2 regions of the Sutcliffiella sp. NC1 genome follow, and region 1 is predicted to be linked to the other one. Evidence: riboswitches for the same ligand, from Rfam matches in the RefSeq annotation. Region 1 holds a riboswitch; the other holds the start of a gene.
What was found. A riboswitch is a leader RNA that binds a small molecule or an ion and turns the genes downstream of it on or off. The one in region 1 is predicted to bind glycine.
Positions count from the first base shown of each region.

Region 1 (5,291 bases):
TCTTTAATATCAAGCTTAGATAAAATTTCATCAAGCTCTCCAATAACCCGTTCGAATAGATGGATTTTTTCATATAATAGCTTTAAAATGTGTTCTTCCACGGTGTTTTTCGTTGCAAAGTTATAAATATGAACATCTTTTTCTTGCCCCAATCTGTGAATCCTACCAATTCGTTGCTCTAATCTCATCGGATTCCAAGGCAAGTCATAGTTAATAATATGGTTGCAAAATTGAAGGTTAATACCCTCACCACCAGCTTCGGTCGCAATTAATACTTGTACTCTGTTTTTAAAGAGCTCTTTCATCCAATCTTTTTTTCCTCGTTTAAATCCCCCGCGGAACGGTACAGACGTAATCCCATTTTGTTGAAGAAACCATTGTAAATAAAGCTGTGTTGCACGGTATTCCGTAAAAATAATAACTTTATCATCAATTTTTTGGATTAATTCTAATACTTTCTGAGCTTTAGAGTTTTCAGCTACTGCATCAATTTTTTCTTTTATATTATGAAGTACTGCTGGAACTTCATAATTTGGATCTTCTTTTGTCTTGCGCTCAACCATGTTTTTTAATGTGAAAAATACGGCTTCTCGACTACTACACGCTTCTCGCTGCAATGTCAAAATGGAAAATTGACTCGTAATAGGAAGTTCTTCATTATGCTTTAAATCACAAATTGTTTGATAAAGCTGTTGTTCTTGTTCGTTGAATTCTATTATGCAAGACTCCACATGTCGTTTTGGCCAATCAATACCTGTATCACCACGACGGTTTCGTATCATAACTTTATTCACTAGCTCTTTTAAATACTCATCATTTTCGAGTTTTCTCTCTTTCGCTTGGAATATTTCCTCAAAGTATTGTTCGCTTCCTAAATGTCCAGGCTTTAATAAAGAAACTAGGTTAAATATTTCTTCGACTTTATTTTGAATAGGTGTAGCTGTTAATAATAAACAAAACTTCTTTTTTAGCGCTTGCACAAACTCATAGTTTTTTGTTTTATTATTTTTTAGTTTATGAGCCTCATCAATAATGACCATATCGTATTGTTGTTCGAATATAATATCACGATGAGGGTTTCTTTTTGCGGTATCAATAGAAGAAACAACTACGTCACATTGTTCCCAAACATAGCTTTTTTTCTGGGCAATTGCAGGTATATAAAATTTTTGATTTAATTCAATCGCCCATTGCGAAACGAGTGATGCAGGTACTAATATTAGTACTTTTTTTACAAGGCCACGAATCATATATTCTTTTAGTACTAGACCAGCTTCAATCGTTTTGCCGAGCCCTACTTCATCAGCTAAAATTGCTTTTCCGTTCATTTCACCCACTACTTTTTTAGCTACTTCTAATTGATGGGGCAATGGAGTTAAGTTTGGTAAATAATTAGGAGCTTGTAACCCTTCAAACTGTTCAATCGCCATATGCTCCTCTGCTTCTAGTGCAAGCTGAAATAAATCAAAGTTCGACCAAGGACCATCATCCTCCATTCTTTTCATTAAATCTTCTTGCCAACTCGAGTCGAAGCTTATTTCTAAATTCATTGAAGAGCATCCTTTCTATATAAAAAATATTTTTTTACTGTAAATTTAATAATATGCTTATATGTAATCGTTTGCTTCGGAGAAAAGACGAACTTTATACTAGTAAAAAAATAAAAACGTTAAGGGATTTATTGTTGCCTTTTTATTAGTGTAAGTGGTAGGATAATAGTGAGTATTCGATAGAATGTTACAAATATTTATTTACTAATTTGATACATTCTATTATGACCCATTTTATCGTTAAATATGTAGCGAATGATGGCAAGGGGAGAGACTGTCAGTTTTAACAGCACCGAAGGAGCAAGCAAATTATTTGTGAATCTCTCAGGTAAAAAGACTCTTGCTGGACGCAACTCTGGAGAGCGTTCCATTATTAGGGAACCACCAAAGGGGAAAGCCTTTATTCGATACGAATAGGGTAAACTTTCAGGTGCAAGGACAGAGAACTCACTTTTACAAGGGGGGTTTCTGTCCTTTTTTGTTTTTATTAAAGAAACAAAAATCTCTATCAAATTGTTTAAAAAATGTAAATCTTTTAAAAATGTGAAGGGGGCCAAATCTGTGTCACAATTAAGTAGAACTCCAATATTTGACCTGTACAAAGAGTACGGAGGTAAGACAATCGATTTTGGCGGATGGGAATTGCCTGTCCAGTTTTCAAGTATTAAAGAAGAACACGAAGCGGTCCGTACGAAAGCTGGATTGTTCGATGTATCCCACATGGGCGAAATTGAAGTAAAAGGTACAGGAAGTCTTCGCTTTTTACAAAAAATGATGACAAATGACGTTTCCACAATGAAAGACGGTGGAGCGCAATATACAGCAATGTGCTATCCAAATGGTGGTACAGTAGATGATTTATTAATATATAAAAAGGCGGACAACGACTATTTACTAGTTGTTAATGCTGCGAATACAGATAAAGATTATGAATGGTTAATAGAACATATAACGGAAGATGTTGAAATAGTAAACATCTCTAGTAACGTTGCACAATTAGCACTTCAAGGTCCACTAGCAGAACAAACATTACAAAAGCTAACAGAGACTGATTTATCACAAATTAAGTTTTTTAAATTTATAGATGGTGTTAAAGTTGCTGGAGAAACTACATTAGTTTCTAGAACTGGCTATACAGGAGAAGACGGTTTTGAAATTTACTGTTCAAACGAGGCAGCTCCGAAACTATGGTCAGCTATTTTAGAAGCTGGTAAAGAATTGGGTGTACTTCCTATTGGTCTTGGTGCAAGAGATACACTTCGTTTTGAAGCAAATCTTGCTCTTTACGGTCAAGAATTATCAAAAGACATCACTCCAATTGAAGCAGGAGTTGGTTTTGCTGTTAAACCGAATAAAGAGGAAGATTTTCTCGGAAAAGCAGTTTTAAAAGAACAAAAAGAAAATGGTGCACCTCGTAAACTAGTTGGTATCGAAATGATCGATAAAGGAATTCCACGTCATGGCTATGAAGTATTTGTGGGTGATGAGAAAATTGGTGAAATCACTACCGGTACTCAATCACCAACATTAGGGAAAAATATTGGTTTAGCATTATTAAAAGCTGAATTCACAGAGCTTGGTCGTGAAGTAGAAGTACAAGTGAGAAAGAAACGTTTAAAAGCAGTGATTATAAAAACTCCATTTTATAAACGTCCGAAAAATTAAGGGGGAAGCTAACATGAAACATCGTTATTTACCGATGACAGAGACTGACCAAAAAGAAATGTTAGAAACAATTGGTGTTACATCAATTGATGAATTGTTTGCTGATATTCCAGAAAAAGTTCGATTTCAAGGAGAACTTAACATAAAAAAAGCAAAACCTGAAACGGAATTAATGAAGGAATTGCAGCAACTTGCAGATCAAAACAAAAACTTAAAGCAATATACATCATTTTTAGGTGCTGGTGTATACGACCATTACATGCCAGTTATTGTGGATCATGTTATTTCTCGTTCCGAGTTCTACACTGCTTATACGCCATACCAGCCTGAGATTTCTCAAGGTGAATTACAAGCCATTTTTGAATTCCAAACGATGATTTGTGAATTAACAGGAATGGAAGTAGCGAACTCTTCTATGTACGATGGAGCAACATCGTTGGCGGAAGCAGCAATGCTATCATGCGGTCAAACTCGAAAGAAAAAAGTATTAATTTCTAGCGCAGTTCATCCAGAATCGAAAGATGTTGTAAAATCGTACGCAAGTGGTCAATACGTAGAAGTAGTAGAGGTCCCTTCTGTTGACGGTGTAACAGACCTTGAATCTTTAAAAGAGTTAATGGATAGTGACGTGGCAGCAGTACTTGTTCAATATCCTAACTTCTTTGGACAAATCGAAAAACTGAAAGATATTGAAGAAATAGTACATGCAGAAAAAGCTATGTTCGTTGTTTCGTCTAACCCACTTTCTTTAGGTGCGTTAACACCTCCAGGTAAACTAGGGGCAGATATCGTTGTTGGAGATGCGCAACCATTCGGTATTCCAACACAATTCGGTGGACCACATTGTGGTTACTTTGCTGTAACATCTAAATTAATGAGAAAAGTACCTGGCCGTTTAGTAGGTCAAACAGTAGATGAAAAAGGTCAACGAGGCTTCGTATTAACATTACAAGCGCGTGAACAACATATTCGTCGAGATAAAGCGACTTCTAATATTTGTTCAAATCAAGCATTAAATGCACTAGCTGCATCTGTTGCGATGACAGCCCTTGGGAAACAAGGTGTAAAAGATATGGCTACCCAAAATATACAAAAAGCTCATTATGCGAAACAACAGCTTGAGCAGCGCGGTGTTCAAATAGCATTTTCGGGACCATTCTTCAACGAGTTTGTAGTGAGCTTAAATAAACCAATTGAAGAAATAAATGAACATTTACTCTCTAAAGGAATTATTGGAGGATATGATTTAGGTCAAACGGATCCAAACTTGAAAAATCACATGTTAATTGCCGTAACTGAACTACGTACAAAAAATGAGATTGATACACTTGTGAAAGAATTGGGGGATGGCAATGAATAAGCAAGGAAACCAACCGTTAATTTTTGAACTATCGAAAGAAGGCCGAATTGGCTACAGCTTGCCGGAAATGGACGTTCCAACTATTAATGTGGAAGACGTTATTCCTGCCGATTATATACGCCAAGAAGAACCAAATTTACCAGAAGTATCTGAGCTAGATATTATGCGCCATTACACAGCACTATCTAACCGAAACCACGGTGTAGATTCTGGCTTCTATCCACTTGGATCTTGTACAATGAAGTATAATCCGAAAATCAATGAAAACGTAGCTCGTTTTGCTGGATTTGCTCATATTCACCCGTTACAACATGAAAGCACAGTTCAAGGTGCGCTAGGGTTAATGTATGACCTTCAACAACATTTAAAAGAAATTACTGGGATGGATGAAGTGACACTTCAACCAGCTGCTGGTGCACACGGTGAGTGGACTGGATTAATGATGATTCGTGCGTATCACGAGAATAATGGTGATACAAATCGTACGAAAGTTATCGTTCCGGATTCTGCACACGGTACGAACCCAGCTTCAGCGACTGTTGCAGGGTTTGAAACTATCACAGTAAAATCCGACGAAAATGGATTAGTAGATTTAGAAGATTTAAGACGTGTTGTTGGTCCAGATACGGCAGCATTAATGTTAACGAACCCGAACACACTAGGACTATTTGAAGAGAATATTTTAGAAATGGCAGAAATTATCCACGGTGTTGGCG
Region 1 is NZ_CP115153.1:3,368,817-3,374,107, reverse strand. It holds gene O1A01_RS17635 (DEAD/DEAH box helicase) at 1-1,550, opposite strand, end outside; glycine riboswitch at 1,806-1,900, shown strand; glycine riboswitch at 1,904-1,994, shown strand; gene gcvT (glycine cleavage system aminomethyltransferase GcvT) at 2,112-3,215, shown strand; gene gcvPA (aminomethyl-transferring glycine dehydrogenase subunit GcvPA) at 3,229-4,575, shown strand; gene gcvPB (aminomethyl-transferring glycine dehydrogenase subunit GcvPB) at 4,568-5,291, shown strand, end outside.

Region 2 (5,291 bases), 1.6 Mb from region 1:
AAAACAAATACTAGTTTAGAGTTTGAAGGAGACTTAGCAGAGGACTGGGATGTTTCGGAAGATGGCTTAACTTGGACCTTTCACTTGAAAGAAGGGGTGAAATTTCATGACGGTGAAGAATTAACCGCAGAAGATGTTGTATTTACATATAGCATTCCACTACATGACGATTACGCAGGTGCGCGTGCATCTGACTTTGAACAAATTAAGGACATACAGGCTGTTGATCCGTATACAGTACAAATTACACTAACAGAAAAATATGCACCATTTTTGTCAACGATGAGTTATCACATTTTACCGAAACATATTTTAGAAGATGTGCCGATTGGCGATTTGGCGGAACATCCATTTAACACGAAAGAGCCGATTGGAACTGGTCCATTCACGTTTGTTGAATGGAAAGATGGAGAGTACATAAAAGTAGAAGCAAATGAAGACTATTACGACGGTCGCCCTAATTTTGATTCTATCGTTTACAAAATTGTTCCAGATGCGAACTCGTTAATGGTTCAACTGCAAACAGGAGATATTCATCACATTGCTGTTCAATCAGAAGACCTTATGCTTGCACAAGATTTAGAAGCGCAAGGACTCATTCAGTTGCAATCTGGCCTTGGATTGTCGTATACGTATATCGGCTGGAATCAAAAAAATCCGTTATTTCAAGATAAAAAAGTTCGTCAAGCATTAACCCACGCTTTGAATAGAGAAGTAATTGTTGAAAGTGTGTTAGAAGGTGATGGTCAGCTAGCGAATTCTACAGCAAGTCCAGTTAGTTGGTCTTACACGGAAGATGTACCTGTATTTGATTACGACCTAGAAGCAGCTAAAGCTCTGTTGGCGGAAGCGGGTTGGGAAGATACAGATGGAGATGGCATTCTTGATAAAGATGGAGAGAAATTCGAATTCACACTAAATGTGAACCAAGGTAATAAAGCCCGTGAACAAATCGCGGTAATTGCGCAAGAACAATTAAAAGAAGTTGGTATTGAAGTGAACATTAAAGTGCTCGAGTGGAGCGCATTTGTAAGTGCAAACATGGCACATGAGTACGATGCATGTATTAATGGATGGAGTTTAGGGGTAGACCCAGATCAAACGGATTACTTCCACTCCAAACATAGAGAACAAGGGTTGAACTATACACAACACAGTAATCCAGAGGTTGATCAATTACTAGAGGAAAACGTAAAAATCTTAGATGATGAAAAAAGATTGGAAGTTTTACACGAACTATACCAACAAATCTCGGAAGACCAACCGTATACATTTTTATACTATCCAAACGTACATTATGCACTACCAATTAACTTAGGAGGATTTGAGTTTCACCCAAGTAACGGTTTTTATAACATAAAAAACTGGTGGTTAGCGGAGTAATTTAGATTACATGTCTAAAAAAACAGGAGGCGAATGCTAGCCTCCTGTTTTTTGTATAATCTTATTTACCGTTCACAAGTAATAACGAAAAACTCCCCTGTTCTCATCGAAACCGTTCGTGTCGGAGGACCACTTATTCTTTGACTACAGAATACATCAATTGTCGTTAATCCACAAAAAGCCCTAACGTATTGGTTTCGTCCTAAATTGACGTCGGGTAATCTTCTCGTTGGCGCTCCTATAATAGGTAAGCAAAACACAACACCAATTTCTCCTGGGTGTAAAATCTCTTCACTAGCTCTAGATGTCCTTGTTCTGCCTTCTTCATCCACGATCGTAATATAATGTCCAGGAGTGAGAGTAGAAAGACTATCTAGTAAAGACTGTCTAATAGTATTGATGATATTTTCTTGCATATTTTTTAACCTCCCTTATTTTCATAAGATAGAGTATGCATTTACTAGAGTGAATGATAGGGCATGGAAGTATGTTGGCATATAAATCAACATTTATCTATGAAAAAGTGAAGTAGATTAATAGTATGTAAAATTAAAACGCCAAGCAAAAAAGAAAACCAAAACTAATAGTCTTGGTTAACAGCTTCACTTAAAAGAAGAATATCTTTATATATTTCATTCCTAATGCAAGGGTCAGGGCAACGATAATACTCATCAACTAGTTTAGTTAATTCGTATAGAATAATAGAATATACACCGTCTAGGCACTTTGTCATGGTGACCACCTTTATTAAATAGTACGAAAGTAATTATATCTAAAAAAATAGAAATGTCATAGTATGTGTGACTAATTTTTTTGTCGCTTCATTTACTTCCAGACAATTTTCATGAGCTAATCGTTATCAATGGTCGGCGATACCCGGTAGAAGGGGTAGTAGCTAAGCAGCAACTTGCTATGTTCCATAAACTAGATCATTTGTTAATTCTATTATTTTTATAAAATACTAAAATTATATTTGCAAAGTAATGCTAATGATAGTAATATTCTTTCATATAAAAAAATAAGCGGATGAAAGTTATGGGAGAGAGCAATCGAAGCCACCGAAGGAGCAAGTTTCAAAAAATACCCTTGAAACCAATCTCTCAGGTAGAAGGACCACAACTGGACGCGCCTCTGGAGAGCGTGTAAGAAGTACACCACCAAAGGGGAAAGCTTTATTGTTTTATCAATAAAGTCAAACTTTCAGGTATAAGGACAGAGCAGGGTGAAGTCACAAGGCATCTTACTGTCCTTTTTTGCTTGTACAAAAAAGGAGAGAATATTGTATGTTGGAACAACTAATGAAAAACCTCAATGATGTATTATGGGGTGCGCCGTTGATCATCTTTTGTGTGGCTGTAGGATTGTATTTTACAGTTCGTAGTAATTTCCTACAAATTCGTCACGTGAAAGAAATGGGAAAACTATTATTTAACGGAAAAAGCTCAGCTGAAGGAGTATCTTCCTTCCAGGCATTATCTTTAGCATTATCAGCCCGTATTGGGGTTGGTAACATTTCAGGAACTGCAATGGCGATTTTCTACGGAGGTCCAGGAGCAGTTTTCTGGATGTGGGTCATTGCCTTTGTCGGTGCAGCGTCCGCGTTCGTCGAGTCAACGCTAGCGCAAATTTATAAAGAAAAAAAAGACGGAGAATACCGTGGCGGTCCTGCTTATTATATTGAAAAAGGTCTAGGTTGGAAATGGTATGCTGTTATTTTTTCCATCGCAAGTTTAATCGCGATGGCCATCCTGATGCCTGGGGTGCAATCGAACTCGATCGGGATTGCGATTGACAATGCCTTTTCGATTGATAAGAAGGTTACTGGGATTGTTCTCATTATTATATTAGGTTTAATTATATTCGGTGGAATTAAACGTATCGCGAATGTTACCCAAGTTGTCATTCCGTTTATGGGGATGGGGTATATATTAGTCACACTTTCAATTATTATCGTTAACATAAGCAAGGTTCCAGAAGTGTTTTCCTTAATCTTTTCAAGTGCCTTTGGTGCTGATACGATATTCGGCGGAATAATCGGTTCTGCGATTGCATGGGGAGTAAAACGTGGTCTTTATGCGAGCGAAGCCGGGCAAGGAACAGGTGCTCACACAGCAGCTGCTGCGGAAGTTTCTCACCCTGTTAAACAAGGACTGGTACAAGCTTTTTCTATTTATATCGGAATCTTCCTAGTTTGTACATCCACCGCTTTGATGATTTTATTCACAGGCGCATACAACACGATGGACGAAGGAACGGGAGAATATGTTGTACAAAACATTACTGGCGTAGAAGAAGGGACAGGCTACACGCAAGTAGCAGTAGAATCTGTCTTCCCTACATTCGGTTCACCATTTATCGCAATCGCACTATTTTTCTTCGCCTTCACTACGATTATGGCGTATTACTATATAGCGGAAACGAATCTTGCCTATCTTGTTAATCAAAGATTTAGCAAAATCGCGTCTACCATTTTAAAACTAGTCCTTCTTGCCGCGACTTATTACGGTACTGTAAAAGAATCAGGTTTAGCTTGGACACTCGGGGATATCGGTCTTGGAATAATGGTATGGCTCAACTTAATCGCCATTCTATTGCTATCTAAACCAGCTTTACTAGCGTTAAAAGACTATGAAAGACAGAAAAAACAAGGCCTCGACCCAACCTTTAATTCTACGAAACTAGGAATTAAAAACGCAGACTTTTGGGCTGATGGGTATGAACAAACTGAGGATAAAAAAGAAGAACAGAAAGTATCATAATAGAAGAAAGCCGCCCTGTGGTTAATGGGGCGGTTTTCATTTAACTTTAAGCTTATTATTAAAAAAGGTGTTGTTCAGGCCTCTAGCATAAAAAGTAACCCCTACCTATTTAAAGTTTCCTGTTTTCGTGTTCATAAATTATTAATGATAAAAACATCCCCTTTGGTGAAACTATTAATAGGTGATTTGGGATGGAAACTAAAAAAAACTATTATATTCCAGTTGTTAGGAAGTTCTGGTATTGCCATGTATTCGCTTTTTTGTGGTTCTTATTTTCGGTTTTTATTTCTTTACCTTGGATAAAAGAATTAGGACAAGTAATTGGAATAATTCCTTCGATTATAATAATCGCTGGAATTGCCTATTTACCTGGATATTTAAATGCATTTTTGGTATTTAGTCTTTTCTTTGATAATCAACCAAAATTTAAGGTACACGATCCAACAGAGCCCGTTTCCATTTTTATTTCCTGTAAAAATGAGGAAAAGGGAATTAGTGATACCATACGTCATATTGCTAAACAAGATTATAAAGGAGATATGAACATTATTGTAATTGATAATGCATCGAAAGACCTAACTAGTAGTGTGGCATTAAAAGCGGGTCAGGAATATAATCTTGATTTAAAGGTTATATATGAAGAAAAACCGGGTAAAAATTTTGCTCTTAACCGAGCATTAGCCATGGTTGATACCCCTTTAATTATTACTCTTGATGCAGACACTATCTTAACGAAACCAGCTGTTCGGTTACTAGTAAGTAGATTATTATCAGCTCCAAACGAAATTTGCGCTGTTGCAGGTTCTGTACTTGTTCGAAATAGTCGTAAAAATTTTTGGACTAGAATTCAGGAATGGGATTATTTTTTAGGTATTGCTTCAATAAAAAGACTACAAGGATTTTACCAAGGAACATTAGTAGCCCAAGGAGCATTTAGTTTGTATAAAAGGGAAGCCCTTGAAAAACTCGGAGGTTGGGATGATGCAATAGGGGAAGATATCGTGCTAACGTGGCAGATGTTACAAATTAATTGTAAAGTATATTTTGAGCCTCTTGCAGTTGCATTTACAGATGTTCCTGAAACATTAGTTCATTTCGTAAGACAAAGAAGTAGATGGGCAAGAGGAATGATAGAAGCTTTTAAAAGAG
Region 2 is NZ_CP115153.1:1,759,386-1,764,676, forward strand. It holds gene O1A01_RS09020 (peptide-binding protein) at 1-1,383, shown strand, start outside; gene O1A01_RS09025 (hypothetical protein) at 1,449-1,799, opposite strand; gene O1A01_RS09030 (hypothetical protein) at 1,964-2,116, opposite strand; glycine riboswitch at 2,410-2,509, shown strand; glycine riboswitch at 2,513-2,601, shown strand; gene O1A01_RS09035 (alanine/glycine:cation symporter family protein) at 2,667-4,142, shown strand; gene O1A01_RS09040 (glycosyltransferase family 2 protein) at 4,334-5,291, shown strand, end outside.
Region 2: linked by a shared signal. The riboswitch ahead of O1A01_RS09035 (alanine/glycine:cation symporter family protein) and the one ahead of gcvT (glycine cleavage system aminomethyltransferase GcvT) in region 1 are both predicted to bind glycine.